DNA from 4 places in the Bradyrhizobium sp. Ash2021 genome. Region 1 is predicted to be linked to each of the others. Evidence: predicted binding sites of a transcription regulator. Region 1 holds the regulator's gene; each other region holds the start of a gene.
What was found. Region 1 encodes PhoB, which activates phosphate uptake and scavenging genes when phosphate is short. Its sites were predicted from a motif close to TGTCATNNANCTGTCAT; they were not measured.

Region 1 (7,419 bases):
TCTGTGTCTGCAGGATGAAGCGGCCATCGAATTTAAGCGACGAGCCGAGCAATGTCGTCAGCACGATCGCTTCGCCAAGCAGCTTGCATACTGCCGGCGGATAATCGTGCTTGGTGAGGATGTCGTCGAGCGCGGGGCCAAGCCGGGTCAGCCGTCCACGCAGATCGAGTGTATCGACCTCGAAGGGCAGCACTGCGTCGTCGACGGGAACCGACGAAGGCGCCCGAATGGGCGCCTTGGCCGTGATTTTGGTGTCTGATTGTGAATCCATGGCGCTTTATCTGGGGTCGGAAGACGGAAATCGAAAGGGGTAATCCGTGTCCCGGACGCGGTGCAGCGTGCAACGCTGCTCCGCAGAGCCGGGACCCATTTGTGCCCGCCACATGGACCCCGGCTCTGCAGCGCACCGCCATAGCGCGTCGAAAGACGCGCGTAAACGCGCTTGTGGCGCTGCGCAGCGTCCGGGGAACGCAAACTGTGAGAACGCCGCTACGCCACCGCGTCAAAGCACCAGGCCAGAATGCCCTTTTGCGCATGCAGGCGGTTTTCGGCCTCGTCGAACACGACCGACTGCGGGCCGTCGATCACCTCGTCGGTGACCTCCTCGCCGCGATGGGCGGGCAGGCAGTGCATGAACAGCGCGTCCTTATTGGCCAGCGACATCAGCTTTGCATTCACCTGATAGGGTTTCAGCACATTGTGGCGGTGCTCGCCGTCCTTGTCGCCCATCGACACCCAGGTGTCGGTGACGACGCAATCGGCGCCGCGCACGGCGGTTTCCGGATCGTTGCCGAGCACGATCGGGGCTTGCGTTGCCTTGATCCAGTCCTTCATTGCCTTGTTCGGCGCAAGCTGCGGCGGGGTAGCGATGTTCAGATTGAACTTGAAGCGCTCGGCCGCATGCGCCCATGACGCGAGCACGTTGTTGTCGTCGCCGGTCCAGGCCACGGTGCGGCCCTTGATCGGCCCGCGATGCTCCTCGAAGGTCATCAGGTCCGCCATCACCTGGCAGGGATGCGAGCGCCGTGTCAGTCCGTTGATCACGGGCACGGTGGCGTGCGCGGCGAGCTCCAGCAGCGCGTCGTGGTTGAGGATGCGGATCATGATCGCATCGACATAACGCGACAGCACGCGCGCGGTATCGGCGATGGTCTCGCCGCGACCGAGCTGCATTTCGGCACCCGTGAGCATGATCGCTTCACCACCGAGCTGGCGCATGCCGACGTCGAACGATACCCGCGTCCGTGTCGAGGGCCGTTCGAAGATCATCGCCAGCGTCTTGCCTTCGAGCGGCTTCTCGGGCTTCTCATGCGCTTTCAGCTTCGCCTTCATGGCGGCGCTGGCGGCCAGCATGTTCTGCAACTCCGTGAGCGGCAGCTCGTTGATATCGAGGAAGTGGCGGACGGCCTTGCTCATCACCCCGCCGCCTTCTTCAACTGGCCGCCGGATAGCGCCATGCAGGCGCGCTCGAGGCTGGCAACCGATTCCTCGATCTCGGACTCGGAGACGATCAGGGGCGCCAGGAAGCGCACCACATTGTCGCCGGCGCCGACGGTCAGCAGCTTCTGGTCGCGCAACGCATTGACGAGATCGCCCGACGGCACCACGGCCTTGACGCCGACCAAAAGGCCTTCGCCACGCACTTCCGACAGCACTTGGGGATAGCGATCGACCACCGAGGCCAGCTTCTGTTTCAACAGCAGCGACATCTTCTGCACATGGTCGAAGAAGCCGGGCTTCAGCATCACGTCGAGCACCGCGTTGGCGGCCGCGACCGCCAGCGGATTGCCGCCGAAGGTCGAGCCGTGCGAGCCCGGCGTCATGCCGGACGCGGCTTCCGCAGTCGCAAGGCACGCGCCGATCGGAAAACCGCCGCCGAGCGCCTTCGCCAGCGACATCACATCCGGCGTGACGCCGAGGCGCTTATAGGCGAAGAGATCGCCGGTGCGGCCCATGCCGGTCTGCACCTCGTCGAACACCAACAGCAGGCCCTTGTCGTCGCAGAGCTGACGCAGCGCCTTGAAGAACGCGTGCGGCGCGGTGCGCACACCGCCCTCGCCCTGCACCGGCTCGATCAGGATGGCCGCGGTGTTTGGGCCGATCGCCTTTTTCACGGCTTCGAGATCGCCGTGCGGGACCTGGTCGAAACCGTCCAGCGGCGGACCAAAGCCTTCGAGATATTTGGCGGAGCCGGTCGCAGCCAGCGTGCCGAGCGTGCGGCCGTGGAACGCGCCCTCGAAGGTGACGAGGCGGTAGCGCTCGGGATGGCCCTTTGCGGCGTGATAGCGGCGCGCGACCTTGATCGCGCATTCCATCGCCTCGGCGCCGGAATTACAGAAGAACACGAAATCCGCAAAGCTCTGCTCGCACAGCCGCGCCGCGAGCTTGTCGCCGTCGGGCGATTTGAACAGGTTCGACATGTGCCAGAGTTTCGTCGCCTGCTCCTGCAGGGCCGCGACCAGATGCGGATGGCAATGACCGAGCGCATTCACCGCGACGCCGGAGGTGAAGTCGAGATAGCGCTCGCCATTGGTTGCGATCAGCCACGCGCCTTCGCCGCGCTCGAAGCCAAGATCGACCCTGGCGAAGACGGGAAGCAGATGCGACGTGGCGCTCTTGGTCATGGCAATCACTGATGGTTATGAGACAGTCACGATGCCTGCCGGGGCGCGGCAGCAGCCCGTCTTCCGAAAACAAAACGTGCCGCCTTTTTCGGGCGGCACGTGGCAAACATTCTATGCTGGCGGCGGTAACTGTCAACACGCCACGAGACGTGCCTTCCTGCACTGCAAGAAAAGCGCAATCCGTAACATTCCGGGGCGGTGGAAAAACACGATTGCAATGCTTAAGTGTGGGAACATGTGGACGCACCGACGGGGACTCTTGCGCCAGAGTCCCGCCATATTGTAGCGTCTGAGCCGTCGGGTACGACATCTCGTGCGGCGGATCTGATCCTCTGAAGTCCGGTGTTCTGCGTACACGCTCGGGCGCGCTTTCTGCGCCCGGCGAGGGCTAAGGGATTCTGCCCGCAGGGATATTTGAGACGATTGGCATCGCCAGCGCTGCCCCAGATTGGCCGGCGCGACGCGAAGGGAAGAATGCGATGACAGTATTGACCTGGTCCGACGATCGCGTCGAGCAACTGAAAAAACTTTGGGAGTCCGGCCTTTCGGCCAGCCAGATCGCCGCGGAACTCGGAAATGTGACGCGAAATGCGGTGATCGGCAAAGTGCACCGGCTGGGGCTTTCCGGCCGCGCCAAGAGCCCCTCCTCGGCCGCCCCGCGGCAGCGCAAGGCCCGCCCAGCCCAGCAGATGATGCGGGTTTCGCGGCCGGTGTCGCGCGGCAACACCGCGCTGGCCCATGCCTTTGACGTGGAGATGGAGCCCGATCCGGTCACCTACGACAATGTGGTGCCGATGAGCCAGCGGCTGTCGCTGCTCGAGCTCAACGAGGCCACCTGCCACTGGCCGATCGGCGATCCCTCGAGCAACGACTTCTTCTTCTGCGGCGGCAAGGCGCTCGCCAGCCTGCCCTATTGCGCGCACCACTCGCGCGTCGCCTATCAGCCGGCTTCCGATCGCCGCCGCCCGGCGCCGAAGCCGACCAGGTAAGGCACGCGCACTCTCCGGTGTCGTCCCCGCGAAGGCGGGGACGACAGTGGAGTGTTTTCACTCCACCTTCGCAAATCGATCGTCCAGCGCGTAGCCGGCGCCGCGGACGGTGCGGATCGGGTCCTGCTCGCGGCCGGGGTTGAGCAGTTTGCGCAGGCGGCCGATATGCACGTCGACGGTGCGCTCGTCGATATAGATGTCGCGGCCCCAGACGCTATCGAGCAGCTGCTCGCGGCTGAAGACACGGCCGGGATGCTCCAGGAAGAACTCCAGCAGGCGATACTCGGTCGGGCCGAGATCGATCGGACGGCCCGAGCGCGCGACCCGGCGCTTCTCGCGATCGAGTTCGATGTCGCCATAGGTCAGCACGGTGGCGAGCCGCTCCGGGCTCGCCCGCCGCAACAGGCCTTTCACACGCGCCAGCAGTTCCGGCACCGAAAAGGGTTTTACGATGTAATCGTCGGCGCCGGTCGCCAACCCCCGCACCCGCTCGCTTTCCTCACCGCGCGCGGTCAGCATGATGATCGGCAGCTGCTTGGTCTCGGGCCGCGCGCGCAGGCGGCGGCACAGCTCGATGCCGGACAGTCCCGGCAGCATCCAGTCGAGCACGATCAGATCGGGCACGCGCTCCTTCAGCCGTGTGTCGGCGTCGTCACCACGGCCGACGGTTTCGACGTCGTAGCCTTCGGCATCGAGGTTGTAGCGCAGCAGCGTCGTCAGCGCTTCCTCGTCTTCGACCACCAGAATGCGGGCGCTCATCAGTGTAAGCCTCTCTTCGTCTTATTTTGCCGCGTTTTCTTCACGCGAAACGCTACGTCTCTAGTTCCCGGGTACCGTCGTGGCGAACGTCGTCATGTCGCCCTTCGGACGCTTGTCCATGATCTGCTGGCCCTCGATCATGTAGAACACGGTTTCGGCGATATTGGTGGCGTGGTCGCCGATCCGTTCGATGTTCTTGGCGCAGAACATCAGGTGAATACAGAACGAGATGTTGCGCGGATCTTCCATCATGTAGGTCAGGAGCTCGCGGAACAGCGAGGTGCAGATGGCGTCGACTTCCTCGTCGCCCTTCCACACCGCCATCGCCGCCGGCAGGTCGTGCGCCGCATAGGCATCGAGCACCGACTTGACCTGCGACTGCACCAGGTCGGTCATGTGCTCGAGGCCGCGGATCAGTTTCAGCGGATGAAAATCGTTCTCCAGCGCCGCGACCCGCTTGCCCATGTTCTTGGCGAGGTCGCCGATCCGCTCCAGATCGGTGGCCACCCGCATCGCGCCGACGATTTCGCGCAGATCGATCGCCATCGGCTGGCGCCGCGCGATCGTCAGCACCGCGCGCTCCTCGATCATGTGCTGCAGATTGTCGATTTCGGCATCGGCGGCGACCACGCGCTTGCCGAGCGCGATATCGCGGCGCACCAGCGCATCGACGGATTCGGTGATCATGCGTTCGGTGAGGCCGCCCATCTCGGCGACCAGCCGGGTCAATTCCTGCAGATCGCTGTCGAACGCCTTGGCGGTATGTTCAGAAGCCATGTGTTATCTCCTCAACCGAACCGGCCGGTGATGTAGTCTTGGGTGCGTCGATCGCTCGGCGAGGTGAAAATCTTGTTGGTGTCGTCGAACTCGATCAACTCACCAAGGTACATGAAGGCGGTCTTGTCCGAGACGCGCGCCGCCTGCTGCATATTATGGGTAACGATGGCGATGGTGTAGTCCTCCGCCAGTTCCTGGATCAATTCCTCCACCTTGGCGGTCGAGATCGGGTCCAGCGCCGAGCAGGGCTCGTCGAACAGGATCACCTCGGGCCGCACCGCCACGGTGCGGGCGATGCACAGCCGCTGCTGCTGGCCGCCGGAGAGCGATAGGCCCGAGGCGTTCAGCTTGTCCTTGACCTCATTCCACAGCGCGCCGCCACGCAACGCCTTTTCGACCCGGCCGTCCATCTCGGATTTGGAGATCTTCTCATAGAGGCGGATACCGAAGGCGATGTTCTCATAGATCGTCATCGGAAACGGCGTCGGCTTCTGGAACACCATGCCGACCCGGGCCCGCAGCAGGTTGAGATCGAGCTTGGGGTCGAGGATGTTGGTCTGGTCGAGCATCAATTGACCGGTCGCACGCTGGCCGGGATAGAGATCGTACATCCGGTTGAAGATCCGCAGCAGGGTCGATTTGCCGCAGCCGGACGGCCCGATGAAGGCGGTGACGCGGTGGGTGCCGAGCGCAAGGTTGATGTTCTTCAGCGCGTGGTGCTCGCCGTAGTAAAAATTCAGGCCCCGCGCGGTGACCTTGGCCGGCGCGTCCGGCAACGCCACCGGGGGAACGGATCCGCTCGCGCTGCTCACCGATACAGAAAGATCGTTCATTTTGCGGTCCTCTCGGCGCCCAGGATGCGCGCGCCAATGTTCAGCGCGAGCACGGTCAAGGTGATGAGCAAGGCCCCGCTCCAGGCCAGCTGCTTCCAGTAGGCGTAGGGGCTTTGCACGAAATTGTTGATGGTGACCGGCAGGTTCGCCATCGTCTTGGTCAGGTTGAGGCTGAAGAACTGGTTGGACAGCGCGGTGAACAACAGCGGCGCGGTTTCACCGGCGACGCGCGCGGTCGCCAGCAGCACACCGGTGATCAGGCCCGACCGCGCGGCGCGATAGGCGATGCGCTTGATCACGAGCGAGCGCGGCAGGCCGAGCGCGGACGCCGCTTCGCGCAGCGGATTGGGCACCAGCACCAGCATGTCCTCGGTGGTGCGCACCACGACGGGGATCACGATCACGGCCAGCGCGAGGCAGCCGGCAAAGGCCGAAAACCCGCCCATCGGCACCACGACGGCGCCGTAGACGAACAACCCGATGATGATCGACGGCGCGCTGAGCAGGATGTCGTTGATGAAGCGGATCACTGAAGTGAGGCGATCGTTCCGGCCGTATTCGGCGAGATAGGTGCCGGCGAAAAGACCCAGCGGCGCGCCGACGCCGACGCCGATCACGGTCATGATGATCGAGCCTGTGATGGCGTTGCGCAGGCCGCCGTCGGTCGATCCTGGCGGCGGCGTATCCTGGGTGAACACGGCGAGATTGATGCCGGCGAGGCCGTTGTAGAGCAGCGTGAACAATATCAGCGCCAGCCACGTCACGCCGAACAAGGCGGCGCCGACGCACAGCGCGCGGATGACGATGTCGTACCGGCGGCGTGAGGCGTAAATCGGGTTCATGGCCCTAATTCCCCGCCTTCTTTTCCAGCCGCATCAGCATCAGCCGGGCGGCGGCGAGAACGAAGAAGGTCAAGATGAACAGCAACAGCCCGAGCAGGATCAGGCCCGACTGGTGCAGGCCGTCGCTTTCGGCGAATTCGGAGGCGATCGCCGCCGAGATCGTGGTGCCCGGCGCGAAGATCGAGCCCGAGATGCGGAACGAATTGCCGATGATGAAGGTCACCGCCATGGTTTCGCCGAGCGCGCGGCCGAGTGCCAGCATGATGCCGCCGATGACGCCGACGCGGGTGTAGGGAATGACGACGTTGCGGACCACTTCCCAGGTGGTGCAGCCGACGCCATAGGCGGCTTCCTTCAGCACCGGCGGCACCGTCTTGAAGACGTCGACCGAGATCGAGGTGATGAAGGGCAGCACCATGATCGCGAGAATGAGCGCGGCGTTGAACAGGCTGAGATAGGACGGGGGACCCGCGAAGATCGCACCGAGCACCGGGACGCCGTCGAAAATGTTGATCATGAACGGCTGGAACGTGTTGGCGAGGAACGGCCCGAGCACGAAGAAGCCCCACATGCCGTAGATGATCGAGGGAATGCC
Region 2 (7,419 bases), 2.9 Mb from region 1:
AGTTGGCTTTCACGCACCGAGGCGGTGGGATCGACGGTCGGTTCAACGGAGAGCATCTTGCCGGCCATTTGCGTTTCCATGAGCAATCGTGATTAGAGGTGCTGCGCACGTCATCAATGGGCCTGATGACAATGTCATGACGGATAAATGACAGTTGTCCCCGGTGTGGATGATCGCCGCACCGCGGCGCGGCTGTCACACAACTGTTAGATACCGGCGCTAGCGATGACCGAGGACGACGCGGTTGGAGCAATGCATGCTGGTGGTAGAAGGTTTGACGTGCCGTTTCGGCACCAAAGCCGCGGTTGACAATGCTTCCTTCTCGGTAGCACCCGGTGCCTTTATCGGTGTGATCGGCCGGTCCGGCGCCGGCAAATCGACGCTGCTGCGGATGATCAACCGGCTCGCTGACCCCACCGAAGGCCGGATCCTGTTCGAAGGCGTCGATGTCACTGCGCTGCGCGGCAGGGATTTGCGGCAGTGGCGTGCGCGTTCGGCGATGATCTTTCAGCAATTCAACCTGGTTGGCCGGCTCGATGTGTTGACCAATGTGTTGATGGGGCGGTTGGCGGAAATCCCGTCCTGGCGTTCGCTAGCGCAGCTTTGGCCCGAACACGACAAGGCGCTGGCGATGTCCGCGCTCGAGCAGTTCGATATGGGCTCGCTCGCGGCCCAGCGCGCTGACCAGCTTTCCGGCGGCCAGCAGCAGCGCGTCGCGATCGCGCGCGCGCTGGTGCAGGAGCCGGACATCATCCTCGCCGACGAGCCGATCGCCTCGCTCGATCCGCGCAACACCCGGATCGTGATGGACGCACTGCTGCGCATCAACAAGCACTTCGGCATCACGGTGATCTGCAATTTGCATTCGCTCGATCTGGCGCGAAGCTATTGCGATCGCCTGATCGGGATGTCGGCTGGCCGCGTGGTATTCGACGGCGCGCCCGCGATTCTGACCGATCATATTGCGCGTGAGCTTTACGATCTCGAGGCCAACGAAGTCATGGGCAGCACGCCGATTCATGCGCCTCAAACTGCAACCGTTCCGGCGCTCGGCACCGCAGCTGCGGCCTGAGCAATTGCTTCAGTACAGGGCGGCCGCAGCACACCTGCAATCGGCCGATGGGCGTAACTACAACAAGAGGGTACATCATGATCACTCGTCGCATCGTTCTGGCCGGCGCCGCCGCGCTGGCGTTCACCGCATCCGCGTCAGCCGAAGACTGGAAGGCGAAATATCCGGAAATCACCTTTGCCGTGATTCCGGCCGAGAACGGCTCGGGCGTTCTTGAACGCTACACGCCGTTCGTGAACTATCTGTCGAAAGAGCTCGGCATCAAGGTGAATCTGCGTGTCGCCAACGACTATGCGGCCGTCATCGAAGGGCAACGCGCCGGCAACATCCATATCGGTTATTACGGTCCGGCGTCGTTCTCGCGCGCCCGCCTCACCGGGGTGAAGACCGACGCCTTCGTGATCGATGTCAACGCCGACGGCTCCAAGGGGTATTATTCGGTGTTCTACGTGCTCGCCAAGAGCCCGTACCAGAAGATCGAAGACCTAAAGGGCAAGAACCTCGGCCTGGTCGACCCGAACTCGACGTCGGGCAACAACATGCCGCGTTTCAAGATGAACCAGATGGGTATCGATCCCGACGCCTATTTCTCCAAGGTGATTTTCACCGGCAGCCATGAGAACGCCGTGCTGGCGCTGGCCCAGGGCACGGTCGATGTCGCTGCCAATTGGTGGAATGCGGAAGATGATTCGAACCTCACGCGCATGCTCGCCAAGAACATGGTCAAGTCGAGCGACGGCACGCCGCTGAAGAAGGAAGATTTTCGCGTCATCGTGAAGTCGGACCTCATCATCAACTCGCCCTACGCTTATCTCAGCGACCTGCCCGAGGACATGAAGGCCGCGATCAGGCAGGCATTCCTCAACGCGCCCGAAAAGGACAAGGAAGCCTTCAAGAAGCTGTCCGATGGCAAGAATCTGCCCTGGCAGCCGATTACCAACGCAGACTACGACAAGACCATCGAGCTGATTAAGTTCGTCGACAATCTGCGCAAGAAGGCGTCCTGATCGATCGGCGGAGACAAGACCAGGCCGGGTCCATGCGACCCGGCCTTTTTCTCGTTTGGCATTTGAACCGGATCGTAATCGTCGATGGCCACGGCCGTATCCATTCTGCCAGGCCCGCAACTGGCGGCGCTCAACGAGGCCTATCGCAGGGCGGTCGCGCGCAAGCGCCTGCAGATGACATTGGCGGCGGCGGTGTTTTTCGCCGCTCTTGTCATTGCCGCCATCGGCGCGGAGGTGAATCTGCGCACCTTCTTCACCTATTTCGGAAACTTCGTCAGCTATTTCGACCGTATCTTCACGCTGGAAAACGGCACCCGGGTGTGGACCGACATCGGTGAATGGTTCTGGGGCTGGCACAAATGGTTGAAGATGCTCGGCGAGACCATCCTGATCAGCTATGTCGGCACCCTGACCGGAGCGGTGCTGGCGTTTGCACTGAATTTCCTTGCGGCCGAAAATACCTCGCCCGCGCCGTGGCTGCGCTTCGTGGTCCGCCGTCTGCTGGAATTCGCCCGTACGGTTCCCGGCATTGTGTTTGCGTTGATCTTCGTCATCGCATTCGGCCTCGGACCGATGGCGGGCGTGCTCGCCATCGCCATCCATTCCACCGGCGCGCTCGGAAAGCAGTTCTCCGAGATCGTCGAAAACGCCGACATGAAGCCGGTTGAAGGCGTACGATCGACCGGCGCAAGCTGGCTGTCCTGCATGCGGTTCGCGGTGCTGCCGCAGGTGACCGCAGGCTACGCGAGCTACGCGCTGCTGCGTTTTGAGATCAACGTCCGCGAGGCGTCCGTCATGGGCTTCGTCGGCGCCGGCGGCATCGGGCAGGAGCTCGTGGTCGCGATCCGGAAATTCTACTATTCGGACGTCAGCGCGATTTTGGTTATGATCATCGTCACCGTCTTTGTGATTGATATCGCTACCGGGTGGTTGCGCGGCCGGCTGTTCGGCAAGGACGCGCGCGCATGAGCCAGCTACCGAAACCCGATGCAGGGCAGCTGCGGGCGAAATACCCCGACGTCTTCGACCGGCCGGCTTCGGCGCGGCTGGCGATGCCGGCGATGATCCTTGGCGCTTTCGCCATTTTCATTTTCGGGCTGGTCGATCTCGAGTTCTCGCCGGCAAGATTGTTCTCAGGCCTGCACCAGCTTGGCTGGATCACGCTGATGATGATCCCGCCCGACCCAGGCTCCTCGTTGCCGATTTATCTCTCCGCGCTCGGCGAAACCCTGTCGATCGCGTTGCTGGGCACCACGATCGCAGCAGTGTTCGCGCTGCCGGTCAGCCTGCTGGCGGCGCGAAATATCATTCCCTCGAAACTGATCCGCTTTCCCGTTCGCCGGTTCCTGGACTCCATCCGCGGCGTCGATACGCTGATCTGGGCGCTGGTATGGATCAATGTGGTCGGCCTCGGCCCGTTCGCCGGCGTGCTGGCAATCGCGGTGTCCGACTTCGGCGCGTTCGGTAAATTGTTTTCCGAGGCGATCGAGGCCGCCGACAAGAAACAGGTCGAGGGCATCCGCGCCTCCGGTGGCAGTGTCCTGCACGAGATACGCTTCGGCTTGATGCCGCAGGTGCTGCCTGTGATCGCGGGCCAGGTGCTCTATTTCATCGAATCGAATACGCGCTCGGCCACCATTATCGGCATCGTCGGAGCCGGCGGTATCGGCCTGCAGCTGGCTGAGCAGATCCGCGTGCTGGAGTGGCAGAAGGTCTCGTTCCTGATCCTGATGATCTTGGTCGCGGTTGCCGCGATCGATTGGATCTCGGGCAAGCTGCGCTTCGCCATTATCGGGCGACGCGCGGTCGCCCAGTTCTAGCTGTTCTCGACCAGGAACTCGACGCGCTCGGCGGCAAAACGTGAGCGTTTTGTCACGAGCGGCTTGCCGGCGGGGTCGACGTCGGTGCTGTCGACCACGAGGACCGGGCGCCCGAGCGCAAGGTCCAGCCGTGCGGCGTCGGAAGCGTCTGCGATAGCCGCGCTGATCCGGGTTGATCCCCGGCGATAGTCGCGGATGCCGTAATGCGCGAGCAGCTTTGTCATCGAGCGTGCGCCGGCGAACACGCTCCCGGCGCCGGGAAAGCGCTCGGCCGATAGCCAGGTGGTGCTGACACAGATCGGGGTTCGGTCGGCTAATCGCAGCGATTCGATCCGGATCAGCGGCGCGCCGGTCTTCAATGCAAGTTCCCGCGCCAGTTCGCGGGTCGCGACTTCCTCGGAGGCGTCGATCAGCTGGCCGTGCGGCTCGCGGCCGCCGGCGCCGACGATTTCGGAAAACCGCGTCCGCGAGCGCAGGGGATAGGCCAGCCGCCGCGTCTCGACATAAGTGCCGCTGCCGCGCTCGGCGCGCACCAACCCGCGTTCCGCCAGCGTCGCCAAGGCCCGGCGGACGGTATGGCGGTTAACCCGATAGGTTTCGGCGATCTCGGTCTCGCCCGGCAGCTTTTCACCGGCCGGAAAGCGGCCTTCGGCGATGCCGCGCTCGATTCCGTCGGCGACCTGCCGCCACAGCGCGACGCCGGTAGCAGCATCCTGCATGCTCATGGTGTGGACCCGCCCACGGAACGCATCCGGAAAATCATCCTCTTGTCACGAAACAGTCATGGCGTTTCGTTATCAAGTTGTCTAGTATCATAGACAACTTGATTCCGGCAAGGGCCGCTATGACCGAAACGACAGAAACTACCAGGCAGGCGCAGCGCAAGGCGGCGATGGCGGTGCTCGCGCATTCCGATGCAGCCGACATCTCGGGTCGTCTCGATGCGGTCGCGTTGCCGGCCCATGAAAATCTGCGTGAGCCCGAGAATGGCCTCGTGATGGTGCGCGGCCGCATCGGCGGCGACGGTGCGCCGTTTAATCTTGGCGAGGCTACGGTATCGCGTGCGGCGGTGCGGCTTTCGACCGGCGAAGTGGGTTTCGGCTACACGCTCGGGCGCGACCGGCAGAAGGCCCGGATGATCGCGCTGTGCGATGCCATGCTGCAGTCGGATCAATTCGCCGGGGCCGTCGAATCCGGTGTGATCGCGCCGTTGCGTGCCGCGATGGTCGCGAACCGGAACCGCTACGCTGCGGAGACCGCAGCGACGCGGGTTGATTTCTACACACTGGTGCGCGGTGAGGGGTGAGGCATGACCACGGTTGCGGAGTTACCAGCAGGATTTATCGACAAGGTATTGTCGGCGCAGTCGACCTTCCGCTCGGTGATGGATGCGATGGCGCGCCCCGGCAGCGTTCAGCGCATCGAGGCGGTCGCAGGCGAGCCAGCCGGCGTGATGCGCGGCACTGCGGCCATCGCACTGACCTTGTTCGATCATGATACGCCGATCTGGCTCGATGCCCGGATGTCCCAGACATCGGCCGTCGCCAAATGGCTGAAATTCCACACCAGCGCGCCGGTGACTACGGATTCCTCGATTGCCAGCTTTGCGTTGATCGGCGACGCGCCGGGCCTTCCGGCGCTGGAACGGTTCGCGTTCGGCAGCAATGAATATCCCGATCGCTCCACGACGCTGATCCTGCAGGTCGAAAGCCTCACCACAGGGCCGGCCTTCGAATTGCGGGGTCCTGGCATCGACGGCACGATTGTGCTGCAGGCCACGATCCAGCCGCCGGACCTGTTCGAACGGCTTGCGATCAATCAGACAATGTTTCCCCGCGGCATCGACGTCGTGCTGGTCCATGACGATGTCATTGTCGCGATACCCCGCACCGCGCGGCTCATCGCAAGGGGGGCCTGACCATGTATGTTGCCGTCAAGGGAGGCGAGCGCGCCATCGAGAACGCCCACCGCCTGCTGGCGCATGAGCGCCGTGGCGATCGGGATGTTCCCGAGGTTTCGCTCGACCAGATCTCGGAACAACTCTCGCTCGGCGTCGATCGCGTCATGACCGAAGGCTCGTTGTATGACCGCGAGCTTGCGGCGCTCGCCATCAAGCAGGCGCGTGGCGACATGATCGAGGCGATCTTCCTGGTGCGTGCCTTCCGCGCCACGCTGCCACGGTTCGGCGCGACCGAGCCGGTCGATACCGGCGAGATGCAGGTGCGCCGCCGGATTTCGTCGACCTTCAAGGACATTCCGGGCGGCCAGATTCTCGGGCCGACCTTCGACTATACGCATCGTCTGTTGGACCCGCAGCTTGCGGAGGGGTGGGTGCCCGAGTTGCCCGCGACGGGTGAAGCGTCAGCCGCGGCCATGCCGCGCGTCACCGACATTCTCGGCCGCGACGGCCTGATCGAGCCGTCACCCAAGGCCGATGCCGATGCGCCGGTCGACGACCTCACACGCGAGCCGCTCGATTTTCCGGCCGATCGCGATTTGCGGTTGCAGAACCTGGCGCGGGCCGATGAGGGCTTTCTGCTGGCGCTTGGCTATTCCTCGCAGCGCGGCTACGGCCGCAACCACCCCTTCGCCGGTGAAATTCGCTTCGGCGAGGTCGAGGTTGAATTTTTTGCTGAAGATGCCGGCTTCGCGGTACCGCTCGGCGGAATCGCGCTGACCGAATGCCAGATGGTCAACCAGTTCAAGGGCTCGGCGAGCGAAGCACCGTGCTTTACCCGTGGCTACGGTCTGGCGTTCGGACAAAGCGAGCGCAAGACCATGTCGATGGCGCTGGTCGACCGTACCCTGCGCGCGCGCGAGCTCGGGGAAGAGGTTATCGCGCCTGCCCAGGACGAGGAGTTCGTGATGTCGCATTCGGACAATGTGCAGGCGACCGGATTCGTCGAGCATCTCAAGCTGCCGCATTACGTCGACTTCCAATCCGAGCTCGGCCTGTTGCGCAAATTACGCAAGGAATTCGCCGAAGCCTCGGAAGCCCCGGCGTTGCAGGAGGCCGCCGAATGAACGCGCCGACTTACAATTTTGCCTATCTCGACGAGCAGACCAAACGGATGATCCGACGCGCGATCCTCAAGGCGATCGCGATTCCCGGCTATCAGGTGCCATTCGCCAGCCGCGAGATGCCGATGCCCTATGGTTGGGGTACCGGCGGCGTGCAGGTGACCGCGGCGATTCTCGGGCCCGATGACGTGCTGAAGGTGATTGACCAGGGGTCCGACGACACCACCAACGCGATCTCGATCCGAAAATTCTTCGGCAAGACCGCCGGCGTTGCGACCACGACCAACACTACGGACGCCACCGTGATCCAGACCCGGCACCGGATTCCCGAGGCGCCGCTGCATGACGGACAGATTCTGGTCTATCAGGTGCCGATCCCGGAACCCCTGCGCTTCCTCGAACCGCGCGAGACCGAGACCCGGCGCATGCACGCGCTCGGCGAATATGGATTGATGCACGTCAAACTCTACGAGGACATCGCCCGCTTCGGCCACATCGC
Region 3 (7,419 bases), 3.4 Mb from region 1:
CGCCTTGGGCGAAATCAGAATATCCTCCGCCCCCCCATTCCCCGATATCCTGCAGAGATCGCCGTCCAGGCGGACCTTGCCGCTGGCCAGCAGCCGCAGCGCCTCAGGATAGATGCGGTGCTCGATCCCGAGAATCCGCTCCGCCAGTGTCTGCGGCGTGTCGTCATCGGCCACCGCGACCGCCCCCTGCATCAGGATCGGGCCGGCGTCGGTTTCCGGGATCACGAAATGCACGGTGGCGCCCGAAATCTTCACGCCCGCCTTGAGCGCCTGGCCGTGCGGGTCGAGGCCCGGAAACGACGGCAGCAGCGAGGGATGGATGTTGAGCATTTTGCCGTACCACGCCTTGACGAATGCGGCGGTGAACAGCCGCATGAACCCGCCGAGGCAAATCAGCTCGACGTTGTTCTCGTTGAGCGTCCGCTGCAAGACCGCCTCGAACCCGGCGCGATCCTTGCCGAACGGCTTGCTTTCGATGACTGATGTCGCGATGCCGTTGGCGGCGGCGGTCGCCAGACCGGGCGCATCGGCGCGGTTGGAAATGACGGCAACGATCTCGGCCGGGAAATCGGCTGATTTGGCGGCCCCGATCAGGGCGGCCATGTTCGATCCGCGTCCGGAAATCAGGATGGCGACGCGGCGTTTCATCTGGAGAGATCGAGGTGACCGTTATAGACCACGCGATGCTCGCCGTCGGCCGCGATCACTTCGCCGAGCACGGCGACGGTTTCGCCGCTTGCGGTGAAGATTTCGGTGACCTGCTCGATGGCGTCTGGCTTCACGATCGCGATCATGCCGATGCCGCAGTTGAACGTGCGCAGCAGTTCGAGTTCGGCGATGCCGCCCTGTTCCGCCAGCCATTTGAACACCGGCAGCACCGGCAGCCGCGCGAGGTCGATGCCGACGCCGAGATGCTTCGGCAGCACGCGCGGAATGTTGTCGGTGAAACCGCCGCCGGTGATATGGGCGAGGCCCTTGACCGCGCCGGTCTCGCGGATCGCGCGCAGGCATGATTTCACATAGAGTTTGGTCGGCGCCAGCAGCGCACCGCCCAGCGTCATGACGGGCGAGAACGGCGCCGGCGCGTCAAAGCCGAGGCCGGATTGCTCGACGATCTTGCGGACCAGCGAAAAGCCGTTGGAATGCACCCCCGACGAGGCGAGGCCGATCACGGCATCGCCGACGGCGATGTCGGAACTCGGCAACAGCGTGCCGCGCTCGGCAGCACCCACCGCAAAGCCCGCGAGGTCGTAGTCGCCATCCCTGTAGAGCCCCGGCATTTCCGCGGTCTCGCCGCCTATCAGGGCGCAGCCGGATTCCCGGCAGCCTTCGGCAACGCCGGCGACGATCGCGGCGGCCGCTTCCGGATCGAGCTTGCCGCAGGCAAAATAGTCGAGGAAGAACAGCGGTTCCGCGCCCTGCACCACGAGGTCGTTGACCGACATCGCCACCAGATCGATGCCGATGCCGCCATGCAGCCCGGTCTCGATCGCGATCTTGACCTTGGTGCCGACGCCGTCGGTCGCCGCCACCAGCACCGGGTCCTTGAAGCCGGCGGCCTTGAGGTCGAACAGCCCGCCGAAGCCGCCGATCTCGGCATCGGCGCCGGCGCGGGCGGTGGCGCGGACCATCGGCTTGATGAGATCGACCAGCCGGTTGCCGGCATCGATATCGACGCCCGAATCCGCGTAGGTGAGCCCGTTTTTGCGGTCGTTCATGCCTAATTCCAGATGATGACGGCTGGTTACGAAGAATTCCGCGATCCTGCAATGGCTCGCAAGCGAAGCGCGAATATACTATGTAGATAACAACCGGCTCACCCCGCAAAGGGCCGGATCCTTTGCGAAATCAGGCCGGTAGCCGGGAAGCGACCGAGTTGAGTATTCCGACCTCTATTCCGAACATGATTACGCTTGGCCGCATCATTCTGGTGCCGGTCATCGTCTGGGCGATCGCCTCCAGCCAGATGGAAATCGCGTTTGCGATCTTCGTCATCGCTGGCGTCAGCGACGCCGTCGACGGCTTTCTGGCCAAACGCTTCAACATGGCGAGCGAACTCGGCGCCCTGCTCGATCCCCTGGCCGACAAGGCACTGCTGGTATCGATCTATATGGCGCTTGGCATCTGGGGCGCGGTGCCACGCTGGATCGTCATCCTCGTGGTCTCGCGCGACATCATGATCGTGACCGCCGTGATTGTGTCATGGTTGTTCGACAAGCCGATCCCGATGAAACCCTTGATGGTGTCGAAGCTCAATACGGTGTTCCAGGTGGCGTTCGCGGCCCTGGTGCTGGCGTCGCTCGGATTTGGTTTTCAGCCAAGGCCTTACGACCTGATCCTGATGGGTTTTGTTACGGTCTTTACTTTGGTTTCGGTCTCCCTCTATCTCGTCGAGTGGGTGCGGCACATGAGCACGATCGAGGCAAGGTAGTGGCAGCCAGCGTTCATCCTCGTCAGCTTGCCTTCGCGCTGCCCCATGCAGAGAGCCTGACCCGCGACAATTTTCTGGAAGGGCCGGCCAATGAAGCCGGCCTCGCGCTGGTCGAGAGCTGGCCCGACTGGCCCAACCGCATCATGCTGCTGGTCGGTCCGGAAGGCTCGGGAAAAAGCCATCTCGCCTCGATCTGGGCCGAACGGTCCGGCGCACGCTCGACCTCCGCGCATGCGCTGACGGCGGCCGCGGTGCCTGGCGCGCTGGCGACCGGCGCGCTGGTGGTCGAGGATCTGAAGCCCGGCGATTTCGACGAACGCGCGATGTTTCACCTGATGAATCTGGCGCGCGAGGACGAAGCCTATGTGCTGATGACGGCGCGCATTGCGCCATCCGCCTTCGAGGTCGAATTGCGTGACCTGCGCTCGCGGCTGCGCGCGGTGCCGTCGGTGTCGCTGCTGCCGCCCGACGACTTGCTGTTCCGCTCCCTGATCGTCAAATTCTGCGCCGACCGCCAGTTGAGCGTCGACGAGACGGTCGTGAGCTATCTCAGTACCCGGATCGAACGCTCCTACGCGGCGGTCCGCCAGGCGGTCGAACTGCTCGACACCGAGGCGCTGCGGCTGGGCCGGCCGGTGACCCGGGCGCTGGCTGCTGAATTACTGCGCAACGCCTGATCCGGCGCGCTTCCCGCCTTGACGCCGGCTGCGGCCGGAACATCAATGTCATTGAAACGTCATTGCCGTAACACATGGTTTGCGCGGCTTCCGTCTAGCTAGACGCACGCGCGGGCCCGGAATGGATTAAAACTTCATGGATTCGGTACAAGCCATTGAAATCAAAGAAAAAGATGTAATCGCCGAGGGCCCGCCCGCAATCGCGACCAGCCCCGAACGCTTCATCAATCGCGAGCTGTCCTGGCTGCATTTCAATCGCCGGGTGCTGGAGGAAGCGGTCAACCCGGGGCATCCCGCGCTGGAGCGGGTGCGGTTCCTGTCGATTTCCGCCAATAACCTTGATGAGTTCTTCATGGTCCGCGTCGCCGGCATCAAGGCGCAGGTCCGCGAAGGCATCGCCGAACGCAGCCCCGACGGGGCGACGCCGTCCGAGCAGCTCGTCCTGATCAACGAGGCCGTATCACAGCTCGCGAGCGATCAGCAGGCGATCTGGAGCGATTTGCGCGCCACGCTGTCCGAAGTGGGCATCGTCCTGGTCGATGGCCGCGACGTCACCAAGGCCGAGCGGAGCTGGATCGAGGATCATTTCCTCCACAACATCTTCCCGCTGCTGACGCCGCTCGCGATCGACCCGGCGCACCCCTTCCCGTTCATTCCGAGTCTCGGCTTCACGATCGCGCTGCAGCTGGCGCGGGTCTCCGACGGCAAGCCGATGAACGCGCTGATCCGCATGCCCGGCAAGATCGACCGCTTCATCCGCATGCCCGCGGGCAAGGACGGCGCGGTGCGGCTGATCACGCTGGAACAGGCCACCGGCCTGTTCATCGGAAAACTGTTCCCAGGCTATACCGTCAAAGGCCAGGGCGCGTTCCGCATCATCCGCGACTCCGAACTCGAAATCGAGGAAGAGGCGGAAGATCTGGTCCGCCTGTTCGAGACCGCGCTGAAGCGGCGGCGGCGCGGATCGGTGATCCGGCTCGAACTCGAAGCCAAGATGCCGGAAGAGCTGCGCGCGTTCGTGCAGCAGGCGCTTTCCACCGCCGACGACGAGATCTTTCTGGTCGACGGCGTGCTGGCGATGAACGAATTGTCGCAGCTGACAAGGCTCGACCGGCCCGATCTGGAATTCACCCCCTACGTTCCGCGCCATCCCGAGCGCGTCCGCGACCACGGCGGCGACATCTTCGCCGCGATCCGGCAGAAGGACCTGATCGTCCATCACCCTTACGAATCCTTCGACGTCGTCGTCCAGTTCCTGCAACAGGCGGCCCGCGACCCCGACGTCGTCGCCATCAAGCAGACGCTCTATCGCACCTCGAACAATTCGCCGATCGTGCGCACGCTGGCGGAAGCGGCCGAGGCCGGCAAATCGGTCACCGCGCTGATCGAGCTGAAGGCGCGGTTCGACGAGGAAGCCAACATCCGCTGGGCGCGCGACCTCGAACGCGCCGGCGTCCAGGTCGTGTACGGCTTCATCGAACTGAAAACCCACGCCAAGCTGTCGATGGTGGTGCGCCGCGAGGGCGGCAATCTGACCACCTATGTGCACACCGGCACCGGGAATTATCATCCCGTCACCGCGCGCATCTATACTGATTTGTCCTACTTCACTTCGGACCCGGTCATCGGCCGCGATGCGGCGCGGGTGTTCAACTACATCACCGGCTATGCCGAGCCCAGCGACATCGAGAAGATGGCCGTGTCGCCGCTGACCTTGCGCAAGCGCATGCTCGAGCACATTCACGGCGAGACCAATTATGCGCGCCACGGCAAGCCGGGCGCGATCTGGCTCAAGATGAACTCGCTGGTCGACCCCGACATCATCGACGCGCTGTACGAGGCGTCGCAGGCCGGCGTGGCGATCGAACTGGTGGTGCGCGGCATCTGCTGCCTGCGGCCGGGTCTGCCCGGACTTTCCGAGAACATCCGCGTCAAATCCATCATCGGGCGTTTCCTGGAGCATGGCCGAATCTACTGCTTCGGGATGGGCCAGGGCCTGCCCTCGACCAAAGCGGCTGTGTATATCTCCTCCGCCGACATGATGCCGAGGAACCTCGACCGTCGCGTCGAGATCCTCTGCCCGCTGCAAAATCCCACGGTACATCAGCAGGTTCTCGAGCAGATCATGGTCGCCAATCTGAAGGATACCGAGCAGAGCTGGCAGTTATTGCCCGACGGGTCGTCAACGCGTATGAAGGCCGCGAAAGGCGAAGAGCCGTTCAATCTGCACAACTACTTCATGACGAATCCGAGTCTGTCAGGCCGTGGAAAGTCTCTCAAGGAATCTTCGCCGCGCCGCCTCACACGCCGGAACGAGCGCCAGCCCTCGTCATAAGGGATCCCCGAAATGAAGCGGCCGCGCAAACGCGCCTCAAGCGTCGCGGTCATCGACATCGGTTCGAACTCGGTTCGTCTCGTGGTCTATGAGGCCATGGCGCGCAGCCTCGTCACCATCTTCAACGAGAAGGCGCTGTGCGGCCTCGGCCGCGAGGTGCAGAGCACCGGCCTGCTGGCGCCCGATGCGGTCGCCAAGGCGCTGACCTCGCTGCGGCGGTTTCGCGCCCTGTGCCGGATCCAGAAGGTCGGCCGCGTCTACGCGATCGCCACCGCCGCCTGCCGCGACGCCTCCAACGGCGCCGATTTCATCGCCAAGGCCGAACGCATCTGCGGCGTTCCGATTGAAATCCTGTCGGGCCCGCGCGAGGCCAAGCTGTCCGCGCTCGGCGTCGTGTCCGGCATCCACAATCCCGACGGCATCGTCGGCGATCTCGGCGGCGGTTCGCTCGAACTGATCGATGTGCACGGCAACCGCGTTCGCAGCGGCGTGACGCTGCCGCTCGGCAGCCTGGCGCTGCAGGATCTGTCGCACAAATCGCTGAAGCGCGCCGGGCGCATCGTCCGCAACGATCTCGTCGACGTCGCCCAGCTCAAGGCAGGCCGCGGCCGCACCTTCTATGCCGTCGGCGGCACCTGGCGCGCGCTGGCGCGCATCCACATCGTGCAGAGCGGCTATCCGCTCCGGGTCATGCACGGCTACTCGATCCCGGCCGCGGACGCACTGGATTTTGCGCGCCGCCTGCGCCGCCTCGTCGCCGCCAACATGCTGGCCAATATCGAAATCGTCGCCGACGCGCGGCGGCCGCTATTGACCTATGCGGCGCTGGTGCTCGAACACATCATCCAGGTCGCCAAGCCCAAAACCATCGTGTTTTCGACCTTCGGCGTGCGCGAGGGCCTGCTCTACGAGATGTTGCCGCAGCCCGAGCGCGCCAGGGATGGATTGATCTGCGCGGCGCAAACGCTGAACGGCCTGTTGTCGCGATCCGCCCGCCATGCCGAAGAGCTGATCGGCTGGACCGATCGCCTGGTCAGGGTCGTCAAACTGCGCGAAACCGACGAAGACCGCCGGCTGCGCCATGCCGCCTGCCTGTTGTCCGACATCGGATGGCGGGTGCATCCCGATCATCGCGGCGAAGAGACGCTGAGCCTCATCACCAACGGCAATTTCGGCTCGATCAGCCACCAGGGCCGCGCCTTTGTCGCGCTGTCGGTGTTCTATCGCTATGCGGGCCTGAGCGAGGAAAACGAACCGCCGGCGCTGGTTCGCGAACTGGTGCTGCCGGCGATGGACGAGCGCGCCCGCGTGCTCGGCGCCGCCTTCCGCGTCGCGCACCTGATCTCGGCGGCGCGAACCGGCGTGCTGCCTGCGACCCACTTCCGCAGCCGCGGCCGCAAGCTGATGCTGGTGTTCGAGCACCAGATGGTCGATCTGGTCGCCGACCGCGTCGGCAGCCGCTTCAAGCAACTGGCGCGGCTAATCGGCCGCTCAGGCTCGATCTTGCGGCGCTGAGACCGACGCCTCACATTGGCGCCGGCTATTTATGCCGGTAGGAGGTGTTGAAGCTTCCGCCTTCGCCAGATCCATCCCACGATCAGCACGACGATCGCGCCCAGCAGCGCGCAGGCGATTTCGCCGCCGTTTACGCCGACGAACAGCGGCGCTACGCCCAGCAGGGTCAGCAGCGCGTCGAACTCGGTGCCGGCCAGACTTTCCCACAGGCTTTGCAGTTTGGGATGGACCGCGGCATCGTTCGCAATGACGTCACCGGCGATCCAGCCGAGCAACGCGGCACCAGCCCAAATCAAAACCGGGAGATAGGTGATGAGGGCCATGATCAGCGCCGCGCCTGCGATAATCAACGGGATGCTGCTCGCCAGTCCGATGATCAGGAGCGGGACACTGCCATTGGCGGCGGCGGCGACCGCGATCACGTTGTCGAGACTCATGATGATGTCCGCAGCCACCACGAT
Region 4 (7,419 bases), 480 kb from region 1:
AACCTCGATGAAGCCACCGGCAAGCAGATCGTCGACCTGCTGTTCACCAAGCACGCCGAGCGCGGCATGACGCTGGTGCTGGTGACGCACGACACCTCGCTGGCGCAGCGCTGCGACCGCGTGGTGCGGCTGCGCTCGGGCCGGATCGACGGGCATTCCAGTACATGAGCATCGCATCCGAGGCCGCTGACCGCGGCAGCCGCGCGTCGTCGCTTGCGCTGCGCTATGCGCTTCGCGAGTTGCGCGGCGGCTTGCGCGGCTTTTACGTCTTCATCGCCTGTATCGCGCTTGGCGTGATGGCGATCGCCGGCGTCGGCTCCGTTGCGGCCAGCCTCAGCGAAGGCCTTGCGCGCGAGGGCCGTACGCTGCTCGGCGGCGACGTCGCATTCTCTCTCATCCAGCGCGAAGCCAAGCCCGACGAGATCGCGTTCCTGCGTTCGCGCGGCGACGTTTCGGTCGCGGCGACGTTGCGCGTCATGGCCCGCAGCGCCGACGGCAGGCTGGCGCTGGTCGAGCTCAAGGCGGTGGACGGCAACTATCCCATGCTGGGTGAGCTGACGCTCGATCCGGAATTGCCGATCGCGGATGTGTTGGCCGAGCGCGACGGCGCGTTCGGCGCGGCGGTGGATTCCACCCTTTTGGCGCGGCTTGACCTCAAGCTCGGCGACCGCGTCACCATCGGCAGCGCCAGCTTCCAGATCCGCACCGTTGATAGCGCCGAGCCCGACAAGCTTGCCGGCAATGTCGGCCTCGGCCCGCGTTTCCTGGTCAGCGAAGCCGGCCTGCGCGCGACCGGGTTGTTGCAGCCCGGCAGCCTGGTGCGCTGGATCTACCGCTTGAAACTACCCGACAACGCAGCCACCGACCGCGCCGCGACCGCGCTGATCGACAGCGCGCGAAGCGCGCTGCCGGCAGCCGGCTGGGAGATTCGAAGCCGCGGCAACGCCTCGCCGCAGCTCGAGCGCACCATCAGCCGTTTCACCCAATTTCTGACCCTGGTCGGCCTTGCCGCACTGTTGGTCGGCGGCGTCGGCGTCGCCAATGCGGTCAAGAGCCATATCGATCGCCGCCGCGACGTCATCGCGTCGTTCAAGGCGCTGGGCGCCACCGGCCGCGACGTCTTCACGATCTATTTGACCCAGGTGGTCGTGCTTGCCGGGATCGGCTCGGTGATCGGCCTTGCCGCCGGGGCGGCGCTGCCTTTCGTTATCGTCGGCCTGTTCGGCAAGCTGCTGCCATTGCCGGTGATTCCCGCGTTGCACGCGGACGAACTCGCGCTGTCGTTCATCTACGGCCTGCTCACGGCGCTGGCCTTCGGCCTGTGGCCGCTCGGCCGGGTGCATGATGTGCCGGTCGCGGCGCTGTTCCGCGACGAAGTAGCCCCCGAATGGCACCGCCCGCGCTGGAGCTATCTGGCGCTGATGGCGGTGGTGATTGCGCTGTTGATCGCGGTTGCGATCGGGCTTGCCTATGACAAGCGCGTCGCGGCGGTGTTCGTCGTCTCCTCAGCCGCGGTGTTCGCGCTGCTGCGCGGCGTCGCCGCCGGGCTGATGGCGCTGGCGCGCCGCCTGCCCCGTAGTCGCATCACCATGCTGCGGCTGGCGATCGCCAACATCTACCGGCCCGGCGCACTGACGCCGTCGGTCGTGATGTCGCTCGGCCTGGGGCTCGCGGTGCTGGTCACCATTACCCAGATCGACGGCAATCTGCGGCGGCAGTTCCTGGCGGCGCTGCCGGATCGCGCGCCGTCGTTCTACTTCATCGATATTCCCACCACCGAAGCCGACCGCTTCGCTGCCTTCCTGAAACAGACCGCGCCCGGATCGACCGTGGAGGACGTGCCGATGCTGCGCGGGCGGATCGCCGCCGCCCGCGGCGTCAAGGCCGAAGACCTCAAGGCGTCGCAGGATTCCGAATGGGTGCTGCAGAGCGACCGTGGCCTGACCTATACCGGCGAGATTCCCAAGGGCTCGAAGATCGTCGAGGGCGAGTGGTGGGGGCCGGATTACAGCGGTCCGCCACTGGTCTCGATGGAGAAGAAGATCGCCGACGGGCTCAAGCTCAAAATCGGCGACGAGATCGTCGTCAACGTGCTCGGCCGCGACATTCCGGCCAAAATCGCCAATCTGCGCAATATCGACTGGCAGGGCCTCGGCATCAATTTCGTGCTGGTGTTCTCGCCGAACGCCTTCAAGGGCGCGCCGCACAGCCATGTCGCGACCCTGACCGAGACCCATCCGGACGCCGCCGGCGACGCCCGCATCATCAAACAGGTGGCCGACGCCTTCCCGACGGTAACCAGCGTGCGGGTGCGCGAGGCGCTGGAAACCATCGGCAGCGTGGTCACCAACCTCGTGATGGCGATCCGCGGCGCCAGCGCGGTGACGCTGATCTCGGCCATCCTGGTGCTGGGCGGCGCGCTCGCCGCCGGCCATCGCCACCGGGTCTACGACGCGGTAATCCTGAAGACGCTCGGGGCCACCCGCGCGCGGCTGCTCGGCGCCTATGCGCTGGAATATCTGATGATCGGCTTTGCCACCGCCGTGTTCGGCGTGATCGCGGGCTCGATCGCCGCCTGGCTGATCGTGACCCGGCTGATGACGCTGAGCTTCATCTGGCAGGCCGGAAGCGCCGCCGGCGTGGTCGTGGCCGCGCTGATCGTCACGGTGGGGCTGGGACTGGCCGGGACGCTTTTGGCCCTGAACCAGAAACCGGCCACGGTGTTGCGGAATTTGTGACAATTTGTAGCGGCGGAGCGAGCAGGGTTAACGCCGTTTTTGCCCCTAAATCGCGGTTTAGAGCGACATTCGGCCGCGCGTGGAAGCTTGCAGCGAATGTGCTAGTTTCCCACATATCGGATGGGAAGAGAGCCGGTTTGATGACGCAAAATTAATGTCAGCAAAATCGCGCTATCTGAGATAGATATCTAACCGGCGTCGCAAACCCCTTGCGCTCCGCCGGGCAACCAACGGGAATTCGACCATGTCGGACCTAGACCGTAACTACGCTTCTCCTTTCGGCCGGGCCGCCGGACGCATTGACGCTGCGGCCGTCGACGCCGGTCTGCGCGCCTACATGCTGCGCATCTACAATTACATGAGCATCGGGCTGGCCATCACCGGTCTCGCGGCGCTCGGCGTCTATATGGCGGCGGTGACCGGCGATCCGGCGGCCGGCGCGGCCAAATTCGGCAACGCCTTCCTGACGCCGTTCGGCTATGCGATGTATGTGAGCCCCCTGAAGTGGCTTTTCATCTTCGCGCCCTTGCTGATGGTGTTCGTGATCTCGGCCGGCATCAACCGGCTGCAGCCCGCTGCCGCCCAGATGCTGTTCTGGGTGTTCTCGGCGCTGATGGGCGTTTCACTGTCGTCGATCTTCCTGGTGTATACGCACACCTCGATCGTGCGGGTGTTCTTCATCACCGCGGCGACCTTCGGCGCTCTGAGCCTCTACGGCTACACTACCAAGCGTGACATGAGCGGCATGGGGTCGTTCCTGTTCATGGGCCTGATCGGCATCATCATCGCGAGCCTGGTCAATTTGTTCCTGGCGAGCACGATGCTGCAGTTCATCGTCTCGGTGGTCGGCGTGCTGGTATTCGCGGGCCTCACCGCCTGGGATACCCAGCGGCTGAAGAACGACTACATCTACGGCTATGCCTCGCAGGGCGGCGTGGTGGCGGAGCGTGCGGCCATCCTTGGCGCACTCTCACTCTACCTCAACTTCATCAACCTGTTCACGCTGCTGCTGCAGCTGCTTGGCCAGCGCGACTAGCCCAAACGCCTCAGGCGGACGAATTGAAGCCCCGGCCTTACCGCCGGGGCTTTTCTTTTGGCTGAAGCAAAAATAATCTGGCGTCCATGTCACCCGCCGAAATCAGGCCCGCCACCGAGGCCGACCTCCCCTCTGTCACCGAAATCTACGAGCACGCTGTGCTCTACGGCACCGCGACGTTCGAGCTGATACCGCCGGACCTTGCCGAGATGACCCGGCGGTTCAAGGCGCTGCTGGACGGCGGATTTCCGTATTTCGTGGGCGTCCTGCAAGGCGGCGTGGTCGGATATGCCTATGCCGGCCCGTACCGTCCGCGGCCGGCCTACCGCTTCACGGTGGAGAATTCGGTCTATCTGAGACCTGCAATCCACCGCCGCGGCATCGGCCTGCAATTGATGCTGCGGCTGATCGCCGAATGCGAAGCGCGCGGCTACCGGCAGATGATCGCGGTGATCGGCGATTCCGCCAACGCCGGATCGATCGGCGTCCACACCAAAACCGGCTTCCAGATGATCGGGACCCATCCCAGTGTCGGCCTCAAATTCGGTCGCTGGCTCGACACCGTGATGATGCAGCGCGCGCTCGGCGACGGCGCGACGACTGTGCCGGGGGATGATGCAGAACAGCGCTAGTTGTCCGGTGTTATTCCGGGGCGCGAAGCGAACCCGGAACCTCGCGCCGCAGATTACGCCTAGCTAACCTCTGGATTCCGGATCCAGCGCTGCGCGCTGGTCCGGAATGACAGCATGGCTAAACCACCGCCAGCTTGCGATCGATCACCAGCAGCACGCGCTCGAGCTCCTGGCCGCGGCGCAGGATCAGGCCGGTCGCGGAGATCACGCTGTACATGCCCTGCTTGCGCGCGAGCCGCGGATCTTTTTCGATGCGGTAGATCGGGACTTCGGAAGCGCGGCGGAACACCGAGAACACCGCGCGATCCCTCAAGAAGTCGATGGCATAGTCGCGCCATTCGCCATCGGCGACCATGCGGCCATAGAGATTGAGAATACGATTGAGTTCCAGACGATTGAACGTAACGCGGCTTTGCTGGGGGCCTGCAGCGGCGGTGCGCGCCGCCGCGCGATTCTCGCTTGGATCAGTGTCCTCCGATAGCGAACTCATGGAGCGCCTCCTGTCATCCAGGCATCATCTTGTCCCGAAAACCGGTGCCCACTTTTCGGGATCATGCCGAGACGTAGATGATCGCGCCAACCGCCGGACGCTGCAAGGGGCCCTTGAGAAATACCGCCGCAGGCCCGGCCGATTGCCCGGCCTCCGGAATCCGGAAATATAGGGTCACGGGATCGTTAGCGGAATCATATTGCTGCCCCACTTCCGCCCATCGACCGCCCCGCTGCCTTGCGAAAAGAAAATCCTGCGTTGGCCCGGTCCTTTCGGTTCCGGATTCCTCAGCCCCCAGCCCCCCGGGGCCGTCGGGATCGGGCCTGTTCGCAGGGGAGCTAATCCCCGTACTGGGCCAACGAAAGTTGGTCCTTTTTCTTTTTTGGGGGGTACTTCATCACTGCCGTCATTCCGGGGCGCGCCAACGGGTCCGCGCAAAGCGCGGCCCGATGACAGGCTCCGCGCGAGCTTTGATGTGCAATTGCACATCAGAGAATCCATAACCACGATCTTGAGTATGGATTCCGGGCCTGCGCCAAGAGGCGCATCCCGGAATGACGAAAGGGAATCAGTGCAGGCTTGTGAACGCCGCGCCCAGCATCGGGCCGGGTTTGTCGCGATTGCCGTCCTGGACATAGACAACCGCGGCATCGACGCCATCGCGCGAGATATTTTCCAGCGGCACGGTCCAGCTTCCGGAACTGCCGTTCCAGTCACCCACCTTGAGCAGATTGCGCACCACATTGTGGTAGGTAATTTCCTGGCCGCGGTTTTCGCCGCGCCCGATCGCGATCGGAATGGCCTTCGAGACCGAGCAGATCCAGACTTCGCCATGCGCGGCGTTCGGCGCCTTGCTGGCCGCGACCGAAACATTGATCTGCTTGCCGGACAGCGTCATCGTGACGGGCACCGACATCACACCATCGGCCTTGCTGGTATCCTTGATCGCACCTTCGATGCCGGCGCGATCGCTGCCGATCAGATGCGCCGATCCATTGACGACAACTTGCGGCGTGTAGACGTCGCGATCGCCGCGCACATGCGAATAGGCCTTTTGCCGCGCGCTGAAGCGGGAGTCGGCGAGCGTATCCTTCCAGCCAAGATAGTCCCAATAATCGATCGGCATGCTCAGCGCGATGACATTGGGATCCTTGGCGAGCTCACCGATGATCTTGTCGGCGGGCGGACAGGACGAGCAGCCTTGCGAGGTGAACAATTCGACGACCGCACGCGGATCGGCATGGGCCGGACGGATAATTGCGATAATCGCGCATACGCTGAGCGCACCGGACCACCGCGAGATACAGTTATAGGCCATCATCGCTGTCATACTGCGAACCGGTCGTGACGATTTCCATCCGTATTTGTACGGGCATGATCTGATCCTAAAAGCGCGCCGCAAACGCGCGAAAGCGGCCTTTGTCATAGGCCGCCTTCTTTTTACCTGCCACTCACTAAGCAGTGAGCCACCGATCACAAATCCGCGTTATGCCGCCAGTTTGCGCAGCACATAATGCAGAATGCCGCCATTCCGATAATATTCGAGTTCGTCGAGCGTATCGATGCGGCACAGCAGCGGCACGCGCTGCAGCGAACCGTCACCGGACTCGATCTCCGCCGTCAGCGTTTGACGCGGCTTGAGATCGCCCTGCAAGCCCCGGATCGTCACCTTCTCGTCGCCCTTGAGGCCCAGCGACGTCCATGACGTGCCGTCCTCGAAGGTGAGCGGCAGCACGCCCATGCCGACCAGATTGGAGCGGTGGATGCGCTCGTAGCTCTGGCAGATCACGGCGCGGACGCCGAGCAGCCGCGTTCCCTTCGCGGCCCAGTCGCGCGACGAGCCGTTGCCGTATTCGGCGCCGGCGAAAACCACCAGCGGCACTTGCTCCGCCTGGTACTTCATCGCGGCGTCGTAGATCGACATCTGTTCGCCGTCGGGCCAGTGCTTTGTCAGGCCGCCTTCCGGAATGTTGCCGTCGGCGCCCTTCAGCATGAAGTTCTTGATACGGATGTTGGCAAACGTGCCGCGCATCATGATCTCATGATTGCCGCGCCGGGTGCCGTACTGGTTGAAGTCAGCCGGACGCACCTGATGCTCTGAGAGGAATTTTCCGGCCGGCGAGGTCAGCTTGATGGAGCCTGCCGGCGAGATGTGGTCGGTGGTGATCTTGTCGCCGAACATCGCCAGAATCCGCGCACCGACGACGTCGACGATCGGGTCCGGCTCTTTTTTCATGCCTTCGAAATAAGGCGGGTTCTGCACATAGGTCGAGCTCATGTTCCAGCGATAGGTTTCGCTCTCCACGGTCTTGATCTTGCGCCAGTTGGTGTCGCCCTTGAACACGTCGGCGTAGCGCTTCTTGAAGATCGTGGCGGTGACGAACTTCTTCATCACGGCGTTGATCTCTTTGGTCGTCGGCCAAATGTCCTTCAGGTACACCGGCTTGCCGTCCTTGCCCTCGCCGATCGGCTCGACCGCGAGATCCTTGGTCACCGTTCCCGCCAGTGCGTAGGCCACGACCA

Region 2: the regulator PhoB is predicted to act here: its motif matches at 4,668-4,684, upstream of phnF (phosphonate metabolism transcriptional regulator PhnF).
Region 3: the regulator PhoB is predicted to act here: its motif matches at 3,155-3,171, upstream of NL528_RS20285 (RNA degradosome polyphosphate kinase).
Region 4: the regulator PhoB is predicted to act here: its motif matches at 4,908-4,924, upstream of NL528_RS02170 (DUF2794 domain-containing protein).

The regions. Positions count from the first base shown of each region.
Region 1 covers NZ_CP100604.1:909,151-916,569, reverse strand. Annotated here, with positions in the region: gene NL528_RS04260 (Hsp33 family molecular chaperone) at 1-271, opposite strand, end outside; gene argF (ornithine carbamoyltransferase) at 490-1,416, opposite strand; gene NL528_RS04250 (aspartate aminotransferase family protein) at 1,416-2,624, opposite strand; gene NL528_RS04245 (GcrA family cell cycle regulator) at 3,104-3,613, shown strand; gene phoB (phosphate regulon transcriptional regulator PhoB) at 3,671-4,372, opposite strand; gene phoU (phosphate signaling complex protein PhoU) at 4,433-5,149, opposite strand; gene pstB (phosphate ABC transporter ATP-binding protein PstB) at 5,161-5,982, opposite strand; gene pstA (phosphate ABC transporter permease PstA) at 5,979-6,824, opposite strand; gene pstC (phosphate ABC transporter permease subunit PstC) at 6,829-7,419, opposite strand, start outside.
Region 2 covers NZ_CP100604.1:3,774,329-3,781,747, forward strand. Annotated here, with positions in the region: gene NL528_RS17840 (chloramphenicol acetyltransferase) at 1-68, opposite strand, end outside; gene phnC (phosphonate ABC transporter ATP-binding protein) at 257-1,072, shown strand; gene phnD (phosphonate ABC transporter substrate-binding protein) at 1,150-2,079, shown strand; gene phnE (phosphonate ABC transporter, permease protein PhnE) at 2,164-3,048, shown strand; gene phnE (phosphonate ABC transporter, permease protein PhnE) at 3,045-3,899, shown strand; gene phnF (phosphonate metabolism transcriptional regulator PhnF) at 3,896-4,624, opposite strand; gene phnG (phosphonate C-P lyase system protein PhnG) at 4,792-5,205, shown strand; gene phnH (phosphonate C-P lyase system protein PhnH) at 5,209-5,817, shown strand; gene NL528_RS17880 (carbon-phosphorus lyase complex subunit PhnI) at 5,820-6,923, shown strand; gene NL528_RS17885 (alpha-D-ribose 1-methylphosphonate 5-phosphate C-P-lyase PhnJ) at 6,920-7,419, shown strand, end outside.
Region 3 covers NZ_CP100604.1:4,283,732-4,291,150, reverse strand. Annotated here, with positions in the region: gene purN (phosphoribosylglycinamide formyltransferase) at 1-648, opposite strand, end outside; gene purM (phosphoribosylformylglycinamidine cyclo-ligase) at 645-1,718, opposite strand; gene NL528_RS20295 (CDP-alcohol phosphatidyltransferase family protein) at 1,877-2,431, shown strand; gene NL528_RS20290 (chromosomal replication initiator DnaA) at 2,431-3,108, shown strand; gene NL528_RS20285 (RNA degradosome polyphosphate kinase) at 3,245-5,443, shown strand; gene ppx (exopolyphosphatase) at 5,456-6,958, shown strand; gene NL528_RS20275 (TerC family protein) at 6,988-7,419, opposite strand, start outside.
Region 4 covers NZ_CP100604.1:429,853-437,271, reverse strand. Annotated here, with positions in the region: gene NL528_RS02190 (ABC transporter ATP-binding protein) at 1-168, shown strand, start outside; gene NL528_RS02185 (FtsX-like permease family protein) at 165-2,738, shown strand; gene NL528_RS02180 (Bax inhibitor-1/YccA family protein) at 2,983-3,774, shown strand; gene NL528_RS02175 (N-acetyltransferase family protein) at 3,861-4,406, shown strand; gene NL528_RS02170 (DUF2794 domain-containing protein) at 4,525-4,896, opposite strand; gene NL528_RS02165 (DUF1223 domain-containing protein) at 5,465-6,226, opposite strand; gene acnA (aconitate hydratase AcnA) at 6,383-7,419, opposite strand, start outside.